DNA from 4 places in the Streptomyces sp. NPDC014991 genome. Region 4 is predicted to be linked to each of the others. Evidence: riboswitches for the same ligand, from Rfam matches in the RefSeq annotation. Region 4 holds a riboswitch; each other region holds the start of a gene.

Region 1 (4,685 bases), on a different contig from region 4:
CGATTTCCCCGGGCGACGAGTTGTCCACAGGCATGGTCACGCGCTCCGGTGTCCTCGATGACGGCGATGCCTGATGCGGGAGCCGGCACCTGTGAGGTCTGGGCGGCGGACATCGCCGAAGAGGGCCGTACGTGTCTCCTGCCGGGCCCGGCAGCGGTCACGCCCCGCACCTCACCGGCGAGGGCGAGCCGCTCCGCCCGTACTGGGGGCCGCGGCTCGCCCTCGCCGGCGCCGAGGCCCTCACGGCCGGCCCGCTGCCCGGTCGCCGGCCCTCGGAGTCCCCGCTCGACGGCCGCGAGGAGTATCCCGTCGAGGGCGGCCCCGCTGCCGAGCCGCACCGGCCACCAGCACCTGCCCAGGGCCGCCCTCGGCACCGACGTCACCGAGAAGCGCGGCCACGCGGACGCGACCCGGCATTCCGGTTGCGTCGCATCTGAGCCGGCTGACCGAATTGCGGCTTTTCGTCCAACTCGGCGCCAAAGGGGACGGTCTGGGGAGGGCTCAAGTGAGGAGCGTCATATCCGTGACCGTGCGTCGCGCGTCATGTTCACGTAATTCCGGTGCGCACAAGGGAAATTGAGGGGAGGGGGGAGACGGAAACAACGCAGGGTGACCATGAAACCCCCTATCCGGTCACCCGAAACACGAACAGCGGGCATCCGATGCTTGTTTCCTCGCGTCCCGCTCGCTTACGTTCACCACCAATCCGGACGGGACGCCGAATCCTGCCGCCGCCCGGAGCCCCTCACTTGACCCGCGTCCGGCAGGAGCGGGGGACCCACCAGGTACGACTGCCTGTCCGGTCTCCGCGACAGGCTTTGGGGTGCAGCCGTGCAGCGCACGGCCGGGCAGCTCCAGCCCGAACCCGACAGCTGACCTCGCAGGCGCCGGAGAGGAACCGCGCCATGCCCGCCAAGGGTAAGCACCGACGCCCCAAGCCCCAGCGCTTCTCCCGCTCCATCGCCGCCGCCGGAACCGGTGGCGCCGCGCTGGCACTCCCGCTGATCGGGGCCACCGGCGCGCACGCCGCGCAGGCCGCGGCCCCCGCGCAGGCCGTGTCCGGAAAGACCGTGCAGTCCCTCCCGGACACGGCGGACAAGACCGCCGCGCAGCCCGGCACGAGCCTGCGCACCTACACGGTCCGCAGCGGGGACTACCTCTCGAAGATCGCCGACGAGCAGCGTGTCAGCGGCGGCTGGCAGCGCCTCTACGACGACAACCGGCAGGCCGTCGGCGCCGATCCGTCGCTGATCCACCCGGGCCTGAAGCTCAGCCTGGGCGCGAAGGCCGCGCGGACGCGCACCGAGACCGCCGCCCCGCGGCACGTCCCGGCCGCCCCGAAGTCCACCCGGTCCGCCCGGTCCGCGCAGGCGGCGCCGTCCTCCGGATCCGCACCCACGTCCACCTCCACCGGCTACACCCTCCCGGTGGCCGGCGCCGCCACCGGCACCGCCTACCACGTGGCCGGCGGGATGTGGTCCAGCGGCTACCACACCGGCGTCGACTTCGTCGTCCCGACCGGCACTTCCCTGAAGGCCGTCGCCGCGGGCACCGTCGTCTCCGCCGGCTGGGGCGGCGCGTACGGCAACCAGGTCGTCATCCGGCTGCACGACGGCTACTACGCCCAGTACGGCCACCTCTCCCAGCTCTCCGTCTCGGCCGGCCAGAGCGTCTCCCCGGGCCAGCAGATAGGCCTGTCCGGCGCCACCGGAAACGTGACCGGCCCGCACCTGCACTTCGAGATCCGCACCACGCCGGACTACGGCTCCGACATCGACCCGGTCGGCTACCTCCGCCGGCACGGCCTCGCCGTGGGCTGACGCCCGGCCCCTTCCGCACCACCTGCCTGACACGCACACCGAAGGCCGGACCCCGAACTCGGGGCCCGGCCTTCGGTGTTCCGGTTGTGCGGCGTTCAACGCGCCTGACGGCCGCCCTATTCCGTGATGGGCGCGATCCCTGGAGTGGCTCATCTCACCGATCGTCAACCCCCGCTTACGGTCGCGTAGGTCACACCGGAAGGTGAATCATGATCCGACGTGGCAGACGATTCGAAGAATGACAACAGATCAGTGATCGGGTCGTACGTAGCGGTGGGGGACAGCTTCACCGAGGGCGTCGGCGACCCCGGTCCCGACGGGGCGTTCGTGGGCTGGGCAGACCGGTTCGCGGTGCTGCTCGCCGACCGGCGTCCCGAGGGCGACTTCCAGTACACCAACCTCGCCGTGCGCGGCAAACTGCTGGACCAGGTCATGGCGGACCAGCTCCCCAAGGCCCTGGAACTGGCTCCGGACCTGGTCTCCTTCTGCGCGGGCGGCAACGACATCATCCGCCCGGGCACCGACCCCGACGAGGTGGCCGAGCGCTTCGAACGCGCCGTGGCCCGACTGACCGAGGCCGTCGGCACGGTGCTGGTGACGACCGGCTTCGACACCCGAGGCGTGCCCGTGCTCAAGCACCTGCGCGGCAAGATCGCCACGTACAACGGGCACGTCCGCGCCGTCGCCGACCGGTACGGCTGCCCCGTGCTCGACCTGTGGTCCCTCAAGTCCGTGCAGGACCGCAGGGCCTGGGACCGGGACCGGCTGCACCTCTCGCCCGAGGGGCACACGCGCGTGGCCCTGCGGGCCGGGCAGGCCCTCGGCCTGGACATCCCCGCCGACCCCGAGCAGCCGTGGCCGCCGCTGCCGCCCCGGGGCACCCTGGAGATCCGCCGCGACGACGTGCACTGGGCCCGCGAGCACCTCGTCCCCTGGATCGGGCGCCGGCTGCGCGGGGAGTCCTCCGGCGACCACGTGACCGCCAAGGGCCTCCTGTCGCCGGACGACATCAGGATGCGGATCGCCACCGTGGCCTGACCCCACGGCCGAACCGCGCCTGGTCGGTGCGGGCCTCGGTGCCCGCCCGGGGCGGGGATGCGCCGCCCGTGCGGTGCATCCCCGCCCCGGGCGGGCGCGCTCAGCGCTCGCGTCCGGCCAACGCCTGCCGGTCCAGGCCCAGTTCCCGGGCGAGGGCGTCGTCCACCCACTCCTGGGCCCGGGCCCGTGGCACCCCGCCCGGGTAGGACGTCAGCTGCACGGCCAGACCGTCCAGCAGCGCGGTCAGCCGCAGCGCCGCACCGGACGGGTCCGCGCACACGAATTCGCCGGCCGTCACACCCTCGCTGATGACCGCAGCGATGGCCGCCTTCCACTGCCTGTCCAGGTCCCGGGTGACATCGCGGAGCGCGGGCTCGCGCAGGGCCACCGCCCAGCCCTCGATCCACAGCCGCCAGCCCTTGGCCTGCCCCGTCGGCGCGTACCAGCGCACCGCCGCCCGCAGCCGGCGAAGCGCGGACGTCCGGCGTCCCAGCAGCCCGCGCAGATGCGCGAGATCGTCCGCCGCCGCGTAGGTGAAGGCGGCGGCGACCAGCTTCTCCTTCGTCGAGAAGTGGTACAGCACCAGCGCGTTGCTCACACCGAGTGTCGCGGCGACGTCGGCGATCCTGACCGCCGCCACGCCCCGCGCCTCGATCTGCTCGATGGCGGCCCGCAGCAGTTCCTCCCGCCGCTCCGCCACGCTCAACCGCACTCTCGCCACGCGGTCACCCTAGCCGTTGTCGCCCGGGACGCCGAAGCCGTCCGGCGTCCCCCGCCCCGCCCACGCCGCCGGGACACCCCGGCACGGCGGCGTTCGGCACCCGCGGCCGTGCCGCCCGCCCTCTTCCTGGGCCCGTCAGTACCAGCCGAAGCGCTCCGTGATCAGCGGCAGCCGGTCGGCCGCCAGGGCGTGCGCGGCCGCCCGCGGGGTCGTCCCGTCGGCCGACGCGCGGTCGAGCGTCAGCCCGACCAGGGCGCGCATCGAGCGACGGATGTACGCGAACGCCTCCTCGGCGTCGGCACCGATGTCGCCGAACAGCGTCCACCACCACCAGGCGTTGGTCCCGGAGTTGACGACCACGTCCGGCAGCACCGTCACCCCCCGCGCGGCGAGCAGTTCCTCCGCCTCGGGCACGACCGGCATGTTGGCGGCCTCGACGATCCAACGGGCGCCGGTCTCCTCCTGGTTCAGGCTGTCGATCGCGTACGACACGGCCGCCGGCACCAGCACCTCCGCCTCCGTGGACAGCCAGGCGTCGCCGGACAGTTCGAGGTCGTCCGGGCGCAGCACCCGGCGGTCCACGGTGCCGTAGCCGTCCCGCGCGGCCAGCAGGGCCTCGACGTCGAGCCCCGCCGGGTTGGCGATCGTGCCCTTGACGTCGGCGACGGCCACCACCGTCAGGCCCGCGCGTGCGAGGAAACGCGCGGTGGCCCCGCCCATCGTGCCGAAACCCTGCACGGCGACCCGGGTCCCCGCGTACGGCACCGCGGCCCGGTCCAGGGCCGCGAGCACCGACTCGGCGACCCCGCAGCCGCCGGCCAGCTCGTCCAGGCCGATGCCGTCCACCTCGGCCGCGAAGGCGTCCGCGAGCCGCCTGCGGGCCGCCGCCTCGTCGTCCAGCAGCGGATACACCGCCTGGACGGAGGAGACCAGCCCCACCTCGGCCGCCGCGCGGTCCACCACGTCCTGACTGAGGCCGAGGTCCTCGCCGGTGGCCCAGAGGGTCTCGATGTACGGCCGCACGGCGCGCAGGTACCGTACGAGGAGCCCGTACGCCCCCGGGTCCCGCGGATCGCAGTCGATGCCGCCCTTCGCGCCGCCGAGCG
Region 2 (4,685 bases), on a different contig from region 4:
GAGGCGGGCCGCGTCGAGACCGAGAACGAGGAGACGGCCAAGTGACCGAGCTCGCCACCATGGAGTTCCACCCCCAGCCGCAGCCCGGTGAGGCCAGGCCCTGGGCGTTCCCGGCCCCGGAGCGCGGCACCCTCGGCAACGGCCTGACCGTGCTGCGCTGCCACCGCCCCGGCCAGCAGGTCGTCGCCGTGGAGGTGCTGCTGGACGCGCCGCTGGACGCCGAGCCCGCCGGCCTGGACGGCGTCGCCACGATCATGGCGCGGGCCTTCTCCGAGGGCACCGACAAGCACTCGGCCGAGGAGTTCGCCGCCGAGCTGGAGCGCGCGGGCGCCACGCTCGACGCGCACGCCGACCACCCCGGTGTCCGGCTCGGCCTGGAGGTCCCGGCCTCCCGCCTGGCCAGGGGTCTCGGCCTGCTCGCCGACGCCCTGCGTGCGCCCGCCTTCGCCGAGAGCGAGGTCGAGCGGCTGGTCCGCAACCGCCTGGACGAGATCCCGCACGAGCTGGCCAGTCCGGCTCGCCGGGCCGCCAAGGAACTCTCCAGGGAGCTGTTCCCGGCGACCTCGCGCATGTCCCGCCCGCGCCAGGGCACCGAGGAGACGGTCGGGAAGATCGACGCGGAGGCCGTGCGCGCCTTCTACGACCGCCATGTGCGGCCCGCCACGGCCACCGTGGTCGTCGTCGGCGACCTGACCGGCGCCGATCTGGACGCGCTGCTCGCCGACACCCTGGGCGCCTGGACCGGCACGCCGGGCGAGCCGCGGCCCGTCCCGCCGGTGACCGCCGACGACACCGGGCGCGTGATCGTCGTGGACCGGCCCGGTGCCGTCCAGACGCAGCTGCTCATCGGCCGCGTCGGGGCCGACCGGCACGACCGGGTCTGGCCCGCCCAGGTGCTCGGCACGTACTGCCTCGGCGGCACCCTCACCTCCCGACTGGACCGCGTCCTGCGCGAGGAGAAGGGCTACACCTACGGTGTGCGCGCCTTCGGTCAGGTCCTGCGCTCGGCGCCGGACGGCACGGGCGCGGCGATGCTCGCCATCAGCGGCTCGGTGGACACGCCGAACACCGGCCCCGCGCTGGACGACCTGTGGAAGGTGCTGCGCACGCTCGCGGCGGAGGGCCTGACCGACGCGGAGCGGGACGTCGCCGTGCAGAACCTCGTCGGTGTGGCGCCGCTGAAGTACGAGACCGCGGCGGCCGTCGCCAGCACGCTGGCCGACCAGGTCGAGCAGCACCTGCCCGACGACTTCCAGGCGACGCTGTATCAGCGGCTGGCCGCAACGGGCACGGTGGAGGCCACCGCGGCCGTCGTGAACGCCTTCCCGGTGGACCGCCTGGTGACGGTCCTCGTCGGTGACGCGTCCCAGATCAAGGCGCCGGTCGAGGCGCTCGGCATCGGCGAAGTCACCGTCGTCGCCGCGGAGTAGACGCACCGGCGGACGCGCCGGTGCCATGTGCGCGTGGGGCCCTGCCGACCTACGGGTCGTCAGGGCCCCTGCTGTTCCACTCGTTCCCTCAGATGCCCGTTTTGGGGCGGAGGTTGCCTGTCTGCCCTGTGGGATGCGCTACAAAAACCCGGATCTGTTTGAGGATGAGAAGCGGGCCGCCGTACCGTCATGCGGGCTGTTCGTCAGGCAGTGCGCCGCACCCGCGGCACCGGACAGTCATCGCCGAGTCCCCGTACGGCGCGAGCCAGGGGAGCCGGGGACCCATCGTCCCTGGGGTGAATCGGGCGCCCGCGCGTGAGCGAGGGGGCCCGTAGGAGACCTTCCTGCTCCGAACCCGTCAGCTAACCCGGTAGGCGAGAGGGAAGGAAAGGACCAGCCACTTCATGGCGTTCATGTGCGCCACCGGGAAGCACCGCAAGCCCGGCCGGGTCAAGCGCACCACCGCTCAGGCGGCGGGTGTCGCGGCCCTCACCACCACCGGTGTCATCGGCACCCTCGCTGCGTCCCCGGCGCTCGCCGCCGAAAGCCCCGTGGAGCAGACCGGCCTCACTCCGGTCCTCACCGTGAACGACGACGTCGCCGAGCAGATCGACGCGCAGGCCGCCGCCCAGCAGCAGGCCGCCGAGCAGAAGGCGGCCGAGGAGGCCGCGGAGAAGGCGGCCGCGAAGCGGGCCGAGGAGGTCCGTGAGGCGCGGGTCCGTGCCGCTCGTGAGGCCGAGCGCAAGCGGCTGAACGCCTTCGTGATCCCGATCGCGCACTCGTACGTCTCCACGGCCTACCAGGCCAGCAGCTCCCTGTGGTCCTCCGGTTCGCACACCGGCGTCGACTTCCACGCGGCCAGCGGCACCTCCGTCCACGCGGTGGGTTCCGGCACGGTCGTCTCCACTGGCTGGGGCGGCGCGTACGGCAACCAGATCGTGATCCGGATGGCCGACGGCATGTACACCCAGTACGGCCACCTGTCGTCCATCGGCGTCACGGTGGGCCAGAAGGTCGTCCCGGGGCAGCAGATCGGCGTGTCGGGCGCGACCGGCAACGTCACCGGCCCGCACCTGCACTTCGAGGCCCGTACGACCCCCGACTACGGCTCGGACATCGACCCCGTCGCCTATCTCCGCAAGCACGGCGTGAACGTCTGACCGGACGGTCGTCCGCACGGCATCCGAAGCCCCGGCTCACCGAGCCGGGGCTTTCGCCTTTTTCCGCGTTTCCTTCCGGTGCCCGCAGGACCCGCTGACCAAAAAATATCCATGGATGACTCCCTGCCGTCGGAAATTCGAGTCCCTTGGAATAGAGTCGCGGGAACACGCGTCCATCGTCGGCGTTTTACGGGTATTGAGGCGGAGGTCGGTCATGCGTATTCCGGCGCAATCGGTGTGCACCGCTGTCCGGGACGACATCGTCGCCGGTGTCTACGAGCGCGGCAGCCGCCTCACCGAGGAAGTCCTGGCCCGCCGCTACGGCGTCTCGCGTGTCCCCGTCCGAGAGGCCCTGCGCACCCTGGAGGCGGAGGGCTTCGTGGTGACACGCCGGCACGCGGGCGCGTGCGTGGCCGAACCGACCGAGCAGGAGGCCGCCGACCTGCTGGAGATGCGGATGCTGCTGGAGCCGTTGGGGGCCGCCCGGGCCGCGCAGCGACGCACGGAGGCCCATCTGAAGGTGCTGCGCGGACTGGTCCGGCTGGGCCAGGAGCGGGCCAGGAGGGGCGGCAGCGAGGATCTGCGCGCGCTGGGCGGCTGGTTCCACGAGACGCTCGCCCAGGCCTCCGGCAGTCCCTCGCTGACCTCGGTGCTCACCCAGCTGCGGCACAAGATCGCCTGGATGTACGCGGTGGCGACGCCGCTCGGCCCGGTGGAGTCGTGGGCGGAGCACGGGGCGATCGTGGACGCGGTGGCGCGGGGGGACGGCGAGCGCGCGCGGGCGCTCACCGCGCTGCACACCGAGCGTGCCACCGGCGGCCACCGGCTGCGTTTCTCGGGCGCCGCGGAGCGTGTGAGGACTTCGCAACGGGCCGTAAACACGACGGGCCCGCGGAATTAACAGGGACACCGTATACAAAGGAGAGTCATTTCGGGGGGCCTCGGCGGGCTTTTTTCGCTGCCCTCCGCTGCCTCCCGCTGCCCTCCGCCGTGTGAAAACCGCTCTCCGTGAATTCGCGGGAAATGCCGGCGCGGGCCGGTTGTGAACCGGCGGCCGGAAACCGGTGGACCGTGCGGAGCTTTGCGCGGATACGGCGAAGCCGCGCCGCCCCGGGGGGCGAACGCGGCTCCGGCGTTCTGTGCGGTGCCGCTCAGACGGTCTCGGGCAGCTCCTCGAGGCCCTCGGAGACCAGCTTGGCCAGGCGGTCGAGGGCGGCGTCCGCGCCCTCGGCGTCGGAGGCGAGGACGATCTCCTCGCCTCCCTGGGCGCCCAGACTCAGGACGGCCAGCATGGAGGCCGCGTTGACGGGATCGCCTCCAGCCTTGGCGATCGTCACCGGGACGCCTGTGGCCGTGGCGGCTCGGACGAAGATGGAAGCGGGGCGGGCGTGGAGACCCTCGGCCCAGCCGACGTTGACGCGGCGCTCAGCCATGTGTTGCTGCCCTTCAGTGCTCAGGGTTGTCTAGACCAGTTTCCCATATCGTGAAGCGTGCCCGGAGCGGGCCTTCGTCCCCTCCGGTGCGCCGTCGGACCGCGGCCTCGGTCCGGCGTGTCGTCCCCCACAGACTGCCTCGCGCCGTTGTCGTACGCGAGCCGTACTCTGGGGCCCATGCAGACCTCGGCGGACCGGCAGGACCGGCACGAGTACCCCGCCCACTGGGAGGCGGACGTGGTGCTGCGCGACGGGGGTACCGCGCGCATCCGGCCCATCACCGTCGACGACGCCGACCGCCTGGTCAGCTTCTACGAGCAGGTGTCGGACGAGTCGAAGTACTACCGCTTCTTCGCTCCGTACCCACGGCTCTCCGCCAAGGACGTCCACCGCTTCACGCACCACGACTTCGTGGACCGGGTGGGACTCGCGGCCACCATCGGCGGCGAGTTCATCGCCACCGTACGCTACGACCGCATCGGCGCCGACGGCATGCCCGCCTCCGCGCCCGCCGACGAGGCCGAGGTCGCCTTCCTCGTCCAGGACGCCCACCAGGGCCGCGGGGTCGCCTCCGCCCTGCTGGAGCACGTCGCGGCCGTCGCGCGCGAGCGGGGCATCCGCCGCTTCGCCGCCGAGGTGCTGCCCGCCAACAGCAGGATGAT
Region 3 (4,685 bases), on a different contig from region 4:
GCCCTTGTCCGCCCCGGAGAGCAGGCTGTTCTCCAGGCCGCCGAGTTCGGGCAGCCCGAGGTCGGTGCTGATCTTCACGGTGCCGGACAGCTGCTGCACGTCCGACCTGGCGATCTTCTCGACGAGCTGTTGTGCGCTGATCTTCGGCAGGTCGGGGTCACCGGAGTCGGCGAGCGCCGGGACGAGGCCGATCGTGACCGCGGCCACCCCCACCACCGCGACCGGGACGGCGTACCGGGCGGCCTTGCGCCGGCCGGAACGCGGGTCCTCGTCGCGCGCGGCGTCCACTGCGTCGTCGGATGCGTACGGTGCCATGTGTGCCTTACCTCCGTCGTCGGCGGCGGCTGTCCTCGCGCTGGTCCACCTGAGCCGCCATTCTCACCCGAATCGGTGAGGAGTGGTGTTTTCCGTAGTGACCATCTGACCAAATCGGCCGCACGGAAGCGTCAGCCCTCGGGGCCAACTCCGTGTACGCCTGCGGTATGACATACGAAGGCGGCATCTCCCCCGACCCGTAGGGGTCGTACGGAAGACGCCGCCCGAAGGGGTGCCGGGCCGGTTCAGCCGGCGCGGTGCACCACCGCGTCGCACAGCTCCAGCAGCGCCGCCTTGGCGTCGCACTCGCGCAGCGGCGCCAGCGCGGCCCGCGCCTCCTCCGCGTACCGCACGGTGTCCCGGCGGGCCTGTTCCAGCGCGGGATGCGCGCGCAGCGCGGTCAGCGCCTCGGCGTGCCGGGCGTCGTCGCTGAGGTCGGAGTCCAGCAGCTCGCACAGCGCGAGGTCCTCGGACCGGCCCAGCCGGGCGGCCCGCTCGCGCAGCCGGAGCACGGGGAGGGTGGGGATGCCCTCGCGCAGGTCGGTGCCCGGGGTCTTGCCGGACTCGTGGGAGTCGGAGGCGATGTCCAGGACGTCGTCGGCGAGCTGGAAGGCGACGCCCAGCCGTTCGCCGTACTGGGTGAGCACGTCGACGACCCTCTCGTCGGCGCCGGACATCATCGCGCCGAACCGGCACGACACCGCCACCAGGGAGCCCGTCTTGCCGCCGAGCACGTCCAGGTAGTGCTCGACCGGGTCGCGGCCGTCCGAGGGGCCCGCGGTCTCCAGAATCTGGCCGGTTACCAGTCGTTCGAACGCCAGGGCCTGCACCCGGACCGCCTCGGGCCCGAGGTCGGCGAGGATCTGGGAGGCGCGGGCGAAGAGGAAGTCGCCGGTGAGGACCGCGACGGAGTTGCCCCAGCGCGTGTTGGCGCTGGCCACGCCGCGCCGCACGGCCGCCTCGTCCATCACGTCGTCGTGGTACAGCGTGGCCAGATGGGTCAGCTCCACGACCACGGCGGAGGGTACGACACCCGGCGCGTAGGGGTCGCCGAACTGTGCCGCGAGCATCACGAGCAGCGGCCTGAACCGCTTCCCACCGGCCCGTACGAGGTGCTGCGCGGCCTCCGTGATGAACGGGACCTCGCTCTTGGTGGCCTCGAGCAAGCCTTCCTCGACAGCCGTCAATCCGGCCTGGACATCGGCTTCCAGAGCCTGGTCCCGCACGCTCAGCCCAAACGGCCCGACGACGGTCACGAGGGGTCTCCTGTCTGCTGCTGTCTGCTGGCGATCACACGGTTTGTCGATAGGTCGCTGCCCTCACTCAACTCAGCGTATCCGGTCCTCTTTCGATCACCGATAGCGCCCACCGGTCCAGCCTGGGCGGTATCAGATCAGAGCGGGCAGGAGTGTGATCGGGTGGTAAGAAGGGACATTTATCGACTTAACGGTAATTTGCCTACGGTGTCGTAATGTCTCCACTTCTTCCGCCCGCCCCCTTTCGGCCAACCGCCCGCACCCGCGGCAATGACGTGCGCCCGATCCCGGTTCCCCCGCCACCGGACTTCAGGACCGGAACGCCCCGATTCCCTTCTTGTCCGTTTTGGAGCGATTTGCTATTTCGTGAATTGGGTCACGCGCCGGTCCGGCCGATCCGCACGCCCACACCCTCCCGAGCCCCTGCGCCATAGGCGAGTTGAGGGTTGGCAGCCGCAAAGGATCAAGTGCCCCATACAGCGTCGATCAAGGTCAAATAGTGCGTTGTGTGATTCCGGCACTTGTTCCCGACATGTGCTCTCGCATACGTTCCCGGCCGTCGGGCGGACGCCTAATCCTGCCGCCGCCCACATCACCCATCCACGAACTCATTCGTACGGCAGGAGCGGGGGACCCAGGTAAGCCGCCGTTCCGGCACGGCACACGCCGCGCCGGAACGGCTAGGGGTGAAGCCGTGCCTTCTCCAGGGCGCGGCCGGGCGCCTCCCCGCCCGAACCCGACAGCTCACCTCGCAGGCGTCGGAGAGGAACACCCATGTCTGCCGCCGTTCAGTACCGCCGCCACCGCAACAGCCGCCTCGTCCGCGCCCTCGCCGCCGCGGGCACCGGCGCCGCCCTCCTCGCACTGCCGCTCGTCGGCGCCACCAGCGCCGCCGCGGCCACCACCACCGCCGTGACGGCCGCCGGCACCCCCGCCGGCTACCCGAACACCCTCGACGGCTGGATCCGCGAGTCGCTCGCGATCATGGCTCAGAAGGGCATCCCGGGCACCTACAACGGCATCTACCGCAACATCATCCGCGAGTCGTCGGGCAACCCGGCCGCCATCAACCTGTGGGACTCCAACGCGGCCGCGGGCATCCCGTCCAAGGGCCTGCTCCAGGTCATCGACCCCACCTTCAAGGCCTACCACGTGGCCGGAACGTCGTTCGACATCTACGACCCGGTCGCGAACATCACCGCCGCCTGCAACTACGCGGCCGCGCGGTACGGCTCGATCGACAACGTGTTCGGCGCGTACTGACCGGCACCGGCGGCGGGCGCTGCTGACATCCCGGTCAGTCGGCCGGGAACAGTCTCTCGAGGACGACGGCGATGCCGTCGTCCTCGTTGGACGAGGTGACCTCGTCCGCGACCGCCCTGAGCTCGGCGTGGGCGTTGGCCATCGCGACGCCGTGGCCGGCCCACTCGAACATCGGGATGTCGTTGGGCATGTCACCGAAGGCGAGGGCCCGTCCGGCCCCGATCCCCAGCCGCTCGGCGGCCAGCGCCAGCCCCGTCGCCTTGGTCACCCCGCTCGGCTGGAGCTCCACGGTCCCCGGCCCCGACATCGTGACCGTCGCCAGCGAGCCCACCACCGCACGCGCCACGGCCGCCAGGTCGTCGTCGGACAGGGCGGCATGACGCAGCAGCACCTTGCTGATGGGCGCGCGCCACAGGTCGTCCCGCCGGCGGACCCGCAGCGCGGGCAGCGTCGGATGGGGCATCCGGTAGCCGGGCTCGATGAGCGTGAGGCCGTCCACGCCGTCCTGGTCGACCGCCGCGAAGACCTGCCCCACCTCCGCCTCGATCTTGCCGAGCGCGGTCTCCGCCAGCTCCCGGTCCAGCCGGACCGACCACAGCAGGCGGCCGGTCCCGGCGTCGTAGAGCTGCGCGCCCTGCCCGCACACCGCGAGCCCCGTGCAGCCGAGGTGCGCAAGGAGCGGCCGTACCCGCGGGGCGGGACGGCCCGTCACCACCAGGTGACGGGCACCGGCCCGCGCCACCCGCGCGAGCGCGGCGAGCGACCGGTCGGAGACGGTGTCGTCGCCGCGCAGCAGCGTCCCGTCCAGGTCGGTGGCGATCAGGGCGTACGCGGGGGTGGGTGCCATGATCAGAGAATACGGACACCGCACCCCGCCGACTCACCTGTCCCTACTGGCACTTACGTGCTGACCGGCCCCAACCGGCCGGTTCCGGCTGGTCCCTGCGGGCCCCTGGACGGTGGGCCCCGGCGGCTTCGGCACCGGCTGCCCGGACGGAGGCGGAACGGGTGACGGGCCCGGACGCAACGCCTCACCCGTGGGCCGCCGCCAGGTGCCTCGCCAGACGCGGGGAGGCGAACTCCGTACCGCAGACGAAGCGCATCACCGGCCCGTACGAGGACGCCGCCGGCAGGCCGGTGAAGTACAGACCCGGTACGGAGGAGACGTAACCGGGGCCGAGTCGGGGCGTGCCGCGGCTCACCGCCAGCCGGGTGCGCAGTCCGTGGCCGAGGAAGTCCATCGCCGCGAGATCGACGCGGTAGCCGGTGGCGGCGATGACGTGGTCGGCGGTGAGCCGCTCGGTCCGCCCGGCGTGGGTGCGGACGGTGAGCACGGGGCTGCCGTCCGGGGCCTCGGCGCCCACCACCCGCTCGACGTCCCGCACCCGCACACCGCTCTCGAAACGTTCGCGCAGCCACCAGGCGCCGAGCGGGCCGAGGACCCGGCGGACCAGGTAGTGGCGGGCGGCCTCGGGCAGGAAGCGGTACGGGTGCGGGTGGTGGCTGAGCGCCCACAGCGACCAGGCGCGGCCGAACGGGGAGCGCGGCCGGAACGCCGGCTGCTGCCAGGGCGGACTGCCGAAGGCGACCCGCCCGCGTCCGCGCGCGACCACGCGCACGCGCGCACCCGCTTCGGCCGCGAGCGTCGCCGTCTCCAGCGCGGACTGCCCGGCGCCGATGACGATCAGTTCCCGGCCGGCGAACCGGCCGAGGTCGTGGTGCTGGGAGCTGTGCGAGACGGGACCGGACGGGGACGGTCCGCCGGTCGCCGCTCCCGCCAGCTCCGGCGGCAGGTGGGCGAGCCCGGCCAGACCGGTGGCGACGACGACCGCGCGCGCGGTGAACACCTCC
Region 4 (4,685 bases):
TGGCGGAACCTGGTCTTCGCCTTCGCCTGGGGAGCGTGCGCGGCGGCGCTGATAGCCATCGTCGCCAACAGCTTCGCCACCCGGTGGATCGCCACCTCGACCGCGGACCCGGCCGGCGCCGACACCCTCGGGGCCACCGTGATAGCGCCGATCGTGGAGGAGTCCGCGAAGGCCGCGGCCGTCCTGCTGGTCTTCCTGTTCCGCAGACGTGACTTCACCGGGATCGTGGACGGCGTGGTGATAGCGGGGGTCACCGCGACCGGGTTCGCGTTCACCGAGAACATCCTGTACCTCGGTACGGCCTTCGGGACCGACCAGCTCACCGGCGACCGCGGCATCGCCTCCGTCACCGCCGCCACGTTCTTCGTCCGCATCGTGATGTCGCCGTTCGCGCACCCCCTCTTCACGGTCCTGACCGGCATCGGCTTCGGCGTCGCCGCGCTGTCCGGCGAGCGGCAGCACGTGCGGCGGGTCCTGCTGCCGGCCGGCGGACTGCTGCTCGCGATGAGCATGCACGCCTTCTGGAACAGCTCCTCCACGTTCGGCGAGTACGGGTTCTTCGCCGTCTACGCCGCCTTCATGCTGCCCGCGTTCGCGCTGCTGACCTGGCTCGCGATCTGGACGCGGCAGCGGGAGCTGCGGACGGTGCGCGCGGAACTGCCCGCGTACGTGCTGGCCGGATGGCTGGGCCCGGCCGAGCCGTTCGCGCTCGGGTCGATGCGAGCCCGGCGGATGGCCCGGGACTACGCCCGGCACCACTTCGGCCGTGCGGCGGCGCGGGAGGTGGCGCGCTACGAGGCGTACGCGACCTCGCTGGCGTTCCTGCGCCACCGGGGACGGCGCGGGCGGGCCGGGGCCGACTTCGCCGTACGGGAGCGGGAGCTGCTGGACGAGCTGTGGCGACGCAGGGAACCGGCACGCCCGGCACTGGAGTACGCGGCCCGGGCCTCCACGCCGTCCCGGCCGGTGTACGCGGGACCCGTGCCGTACTGGCACGGTGTCCCGGCGGGCGCCCACCCGGCGTACAACCCGTACCGGTCGTAGCCGGGACGGCCGGGCAGGATCGGCGCCCGGGGGTCTACGCGGAGGCTGTCGTCAGGGCTGCCAGCTCGTCGTCCGTGAGCTTCAGGTCCGCCACGCCCAGCAGCGCCGGGAGCTGTTCCACCGTGCGTGCCGAGGCGATCGGGGCCGTGACGGTCGGCCGGGCGGCGAGCCAGGCCAGGGCGACCGTGGCGACCGGGACGTCGTGGGCGGCGGCGATGTCGTCCAGGGCCGCCAGGACCCGCCGGCCGCCCTCGGAGTCCGCGTACTTCTGGGCCGTACCGGCGCGGGCGCTGTCGACCGTCGTACCGGGGCGGTACTTGCCGGTGAGGAAGCCTGCGGCCAGGGAGAAGTACGGGACGGCGGCCAGGTTCTCGCGGGCGGCGAGGTCCTGGAGCGGGCCCTCGTACGTGTCGCGGGAGACCAGGTTGTAGTGGGGCTGGAGGGCGACGTAGCGGGCCAGGCCCTCGCGGTCGGAGTGGTCGAGGGAGGCCCGAAGACGCTCGGGGCTGATGTTGGAGGCGGCGATGTGCCGGACCTTGCCGGCCTTCACCAGCTCGTCCAGCGCGCCGATGATCTCCTCGACCGGCACCTCGGGCTGGTCGAAGTGGGTGTAGTAGAGGTCGATGTGGTCGGTGTCCAGGCGGCGCAGCGAGGCGTCGGCGGCGGCCTTGATGTTCGCCGCGGACAGGCCCCGGAACTCGGGGTGCTGGCTCACCTTGGTGGCGATGACGACGTCGTCGCGGTTGCCGCGGGCCTTGACCCACTTGCCGATGATCGTCTCCGACTCGCCGCCCCGGTTGCCCTCGATCCAGGCGGAGTAGGAGTCGGCGGTGTCGACGAAGTTGCCGCCGGCGGCCGAGTAGGCGTCCAGGACGGCGAAGGAGGTCCGCTCGTCGGCGGTCCAGCCGAAGACGTTGCCGCCGAGGGCGAGCGGGAAGACCCGGAGGTCGGAGGAGCCGAGTGTGCGCAGTGATGTCAGTGAGGTCATACGTCACCACAACGCCGGCGGCGGGTGGTCACATCCCGCGACCGGCGCCAAGTTCCCGCAAAGACCGGAAGGAGAGGAGGGCCTCCTGGTCAGGGGGTGAGGCCCTTGTCCCGTAGCCACGCCATCGGGTCGATGCCGGTGGCCTGGCCGCCGGGGTGGACCTCCAGGTGCAGGTGCGGGCCGGTGACGTTGCCGGTGGCGCCGACACGGCCGATGACCTCCCCGGTGGTGACCTTCTGCCCGGCGGTGACGTTGATCGAGGACTGGTGGCAGAACCACAGCTCGGTGCCGTCGTCGAGGGTGAGGATCGTGCGGTAGCCGTAGGAGCCGGCCCAGCCCGCCTCGGTGATCGTGCCACCGTGGACCGCCTTGATGAGGGTGCCGGTGGGGGCGGCGAAGTCGAGGCCGGTGTGGTGACCGGAGGACCACATCGTGCCCGCCTGGCCGAACGTCGAGGTGATCGTGTACGAGGAGGTGGGCAGCGTGTACTGGCCGGCCAGCTTCGCCTGCTCGGCCTGCCGCTTCTCCTCGGCCTCCTTCGCGGCCTTCTGCTCCGCCTTCTTCTCGGCCGCGGCCTCCGCCTCGTCCTTGGCCGCGGCCGCCTTTGCGGCGGCCTCCTTCTCGGCCTGGGCGGCGGCGTCCGCGCTCTGCTTCTCGGCGGCGGCGAGCGCGACGGTGGTGGCCCTGCTGTCGGCCTGGCCCTGCTGCTGCTCGGCCTGGGCCATGATCCGGTTGCGCAGGGCCTCGCCCGCGTCGGTGCCCTGCTGGTCGTCCGCGGAGGCCACGCCGACGCTGCTGAGCGCCGTGGTGGCGGTCTCCGGAACCGCGGTGGAGGTGTCGTCGAAGAGGGAGCCGACGGAGGGCAGGTCCGGCAGGGAGATGGAGACCGGCGGCTTGCCGGTGTTGGCGCTGGCCATGCCGCCCGCGCCGACCGCGGCCATCACGCCGACGCCGAGGACGGTGGAGCTGCGGGCGAAGCCGCCTCGCTGCTTGGCGACGCGGTGCCGGCCGCGGACCGGGGCGACGGAGTCCTCGGTGGGGTTCCACTCCTCCCAGGGGCCCTCGTCCGCTCGGTAGGCGTCGTAGCCGAAGGTCTCGGTCTCGCGCTGAGCCGGCACGAACGGGGTTTCTGGGGCAGGCCGGTTGGACGCCACGCGGGCGCGCTCCTTTCCTTCCTCCGCCTACCGGGTTAGCTGACGGGTTCGGAGCAGGAAGGTCTCCTACGCGCGTATACCGGTCGTGGACTCCGTGAGCTCCACGTCGGCATTCGCGAGATTCACCCCAGGGTGGTGGTTCCCCGGTTCCCTTGCGGGATTCGGCGTGTGCGCGCGGAGCCGTCGCTGGTGACGGCTGGGACGACCGCGCTGCGTTATCGAACGTTAATAGACCTGCCAGTCACTTTCCAAGCCGTTCGCCTTGATCATTACAGTTCTCCCCCGGGGACTTACCGGTCACCATGCCTGCAAACCGGGCGAGTTGACGGACGTACAGGAGTCACTCGCGGCTTTGATGGTGACTCAATCGTCATCGCACGGCGCCCGTCCGGTCACCGTCGGTGACGAACCCCGGGGGGCACGGAACCGATGTGCATCGCACCCCGCGGATGGCGTACAGTAGAGACACAACGACGCGGGGTGGAGCAGCTCGGTAGCTCGCTGGGCTCATAACCCAGAGGTCGCAGGTTCAAATCCTGTCCCCGCTACTGAAGACTCAGGGCCGGAATCCATTGGATTCCGGCCCTGAGTGCTGTCAGGCGAGCAGATGCCCGTTCGGCGCCTTGGCGAGGGCCTCCAGCTCCGGGAGCACGACGACCCGGGCGCCCGCGCCGGTCAGGACGCCCGTGCCGTCGGCCGCCGCGACGAACGTGTCGGGCTCGCGCCACGCCGTGACCACCCGGCGCACCCCGGCCCGCAGGATCAGCTCGGCACAGGGGGCGGGCCGGGAGGCGCGGCGGGCGCAGGGTTCGAGGCTGCTGTAGACCGTGGCGCCGGGCAGGCGCGGGTCGGCCGGGTCGGTCTTCGCCAGGGCCGCCTCCTCCGCGTGGACCACCGGGTCGGCGCCTTCGCGGGAGTGGCCGCGGGCCAGCTCCGTACCGTCGGCGGCGACCACCACCGCACCGACGCTGAACGCCGTCCGGGAGGGCGGGCAGAGCGCGGCGAGTTCGCAGGCGGTGCGCAGCCAGTGGCGGTCGGCGGGGGTGGGGACCGGGCCGGTGCCGGGGGCCGTGGGCTCGTAGCGCATGAGGACGACGTCCTCGATGCGGCGCGTGTCGGTCAGGCGCAGGCGTCCGCCCTGGTAGGCGCCGGGGCCGAACAGGCGTGGGGCCGCGGGGTCGCCGACGAGGAGCGGGGCGAGGACCAGCTGGAGTTCGTCGGCGAGGTCCTGCTGGAGCAGCTGGGTGTGGACCTGCCCGCCGCCCTCGACCATCAGGCGGCCGACGCCCCGCACGTCGTGCAGATGTTCCAGCAGGGCCCGCCAGTCCAGGGCGGGGCCGAGCGTCACGACGTCGGCGGTGCCGCCGAGGAGGCGGGTGGCCCGGCCGGCGCCGGCGTCGGTGGTGTAGACGACCTTGTCGCCGCCGGTGTGCCAGAAGTGGGCGCCGGGGTCGAGGTCCCCGGATGCGGTGACGGTCACCTTCAGCGGGTACGCCGGC

The links. A riboswitch is a leader RNA that binds a small molecule or an ion and turns the genes downstream of it on or off. The one in region 4 is predicted to bind cyclic di-AMP.
Region 1: another riboswitch for cyclic di-AMP. It lies ahead of ACF1BE_RS15645 (peptidoglycan DD-metalloendopeptidase family protein); the one in region 4 lies ahead of ACF1BE_RS04085 (M23 family metallopeptidase).
Region 2: another riboswitch for cyclic di-AMP. It lies ahead of ACF1BE_RS09155 (M23 family metallopeptidase); the one in region 4 lies ahead of ACF1BE_RS04085 (M23 family metallopeptidase).
Region 3: another riboswitch for cyclic di-AMP. It lies ahead of ACF1BE_RS21335 (transglycosylase SLT domain-containing protein); the one in region 4 lies ahead of ACF1BE_RS04085 (M23 family metallopeptidase).

Annotation. Positions count from the first base shown of each region.
Region 1 is NZ_JBIBVY010000008.1:200,965-205,649, reverse strand. Features, by position in the region: cyclic di-AMP (ydaO/yuaA leader) riboswitch at 746-900, shown strand; gene ACF1BE_RS15645 (peptidoglycan DD-metalloendopeptidase family protein) at 906-1,820, shown strand; gene ACF1BE_RS15640 (SGNH/GDSL hydrolase family protein) at 2,073-2,858, shown strand; gene ACF1BE_RS15635 (TetR/AcrR family transcriptional regulator) at 2,959-3,579, opposite strand; gene ACF1BE_RS15630 (Glu/Leu/Phe/Val dehydrogenase dimerization domain-containing protein) at 3,715-4,685, opposite strand, start outside.
Region 2 is NZ_JBIBVY010000004.1:135,840-140,524, forward strand. Features, by position in the region: gene ACF1BE_RS09145 (M16 family metallopeptidase) at 1-45, shown strand, start outside; gene ACF1BE_RS09150 (M16 family metallopeptidase) at 42-1,430, shown strand; cyclic di-AMP (ydaO/yuaA leader) riboswitch at 1,662-1,822, shown strand; gene ACF1BE_RS09155 (M23 family metallopeptidase) at 1,835-2,590, shown strand; gene ACF1BE_RS09160 (GntR family transcriptional regulator) at 2,805-3,491, shown strand; gene ACF1BE_RS09165 (HPr family phosphocarrier protein) at 3,742-4,023, opposite strand; gene ACF1BE_RS09170 (GNAT family N-acetyltransferase) at 4,201-4,685, shown strand, end outside.
Region 3 is NZ_JBIBVY010000013.1:104,203-108,887, forward strand. Features, by position in the region: gene ACF1BE_RS21325 (outer membrane lipoprotein carrier protein LolA) at 1-315, opposite strand, end outside; gene ACF1BE_RS21330 (polyprenyl synthetase family protein) at 561-1,571, opposite strand; cyclic di-AMP (ydaO/yuaA leader) riboswitch at 2,162-2,342, shown strand; gene ACF1BE_RS21335 (transglycosylase SLT domain-containing protein) at 2,346-2,834, shown strand; gene ACF1BE_RS21340 (HAD family hydrolase) at 2,869-3,681, opposite strand; gene ACF1BE_RS21345 (FAD-dependent oxidoreductase) at 3,866-4,685, opposite strand, start outside.
Region 4 is NZ_JBIBVY010000002.1:19,503-24,187, forward strand. Features, by position in the region: gene ACF1BE_RS04075 (PrsW family intramembrane metalloprotease) at 1-1,044, shown strand, start outside; gene ACF1BE_RS04080 (aldo/keto reductase) at 1,079-2,023, opposite strand; gene ACF1BE_RS04085 (M23 family metallopeptidase) at 2,122-3,186, opposite strand; cyclic di-AMP (ydaO/yuaA leader) riboswitch at 3,199-3,363, opposite strand; tRNA gene ACF1BE_RS04090 (tRNA-Met) at 3,661-3,734, shown strand; gene ACF1BE_RS04095 (dihydrofolate reductase family protein) at 3,782-4,685, opposite strand, start outside.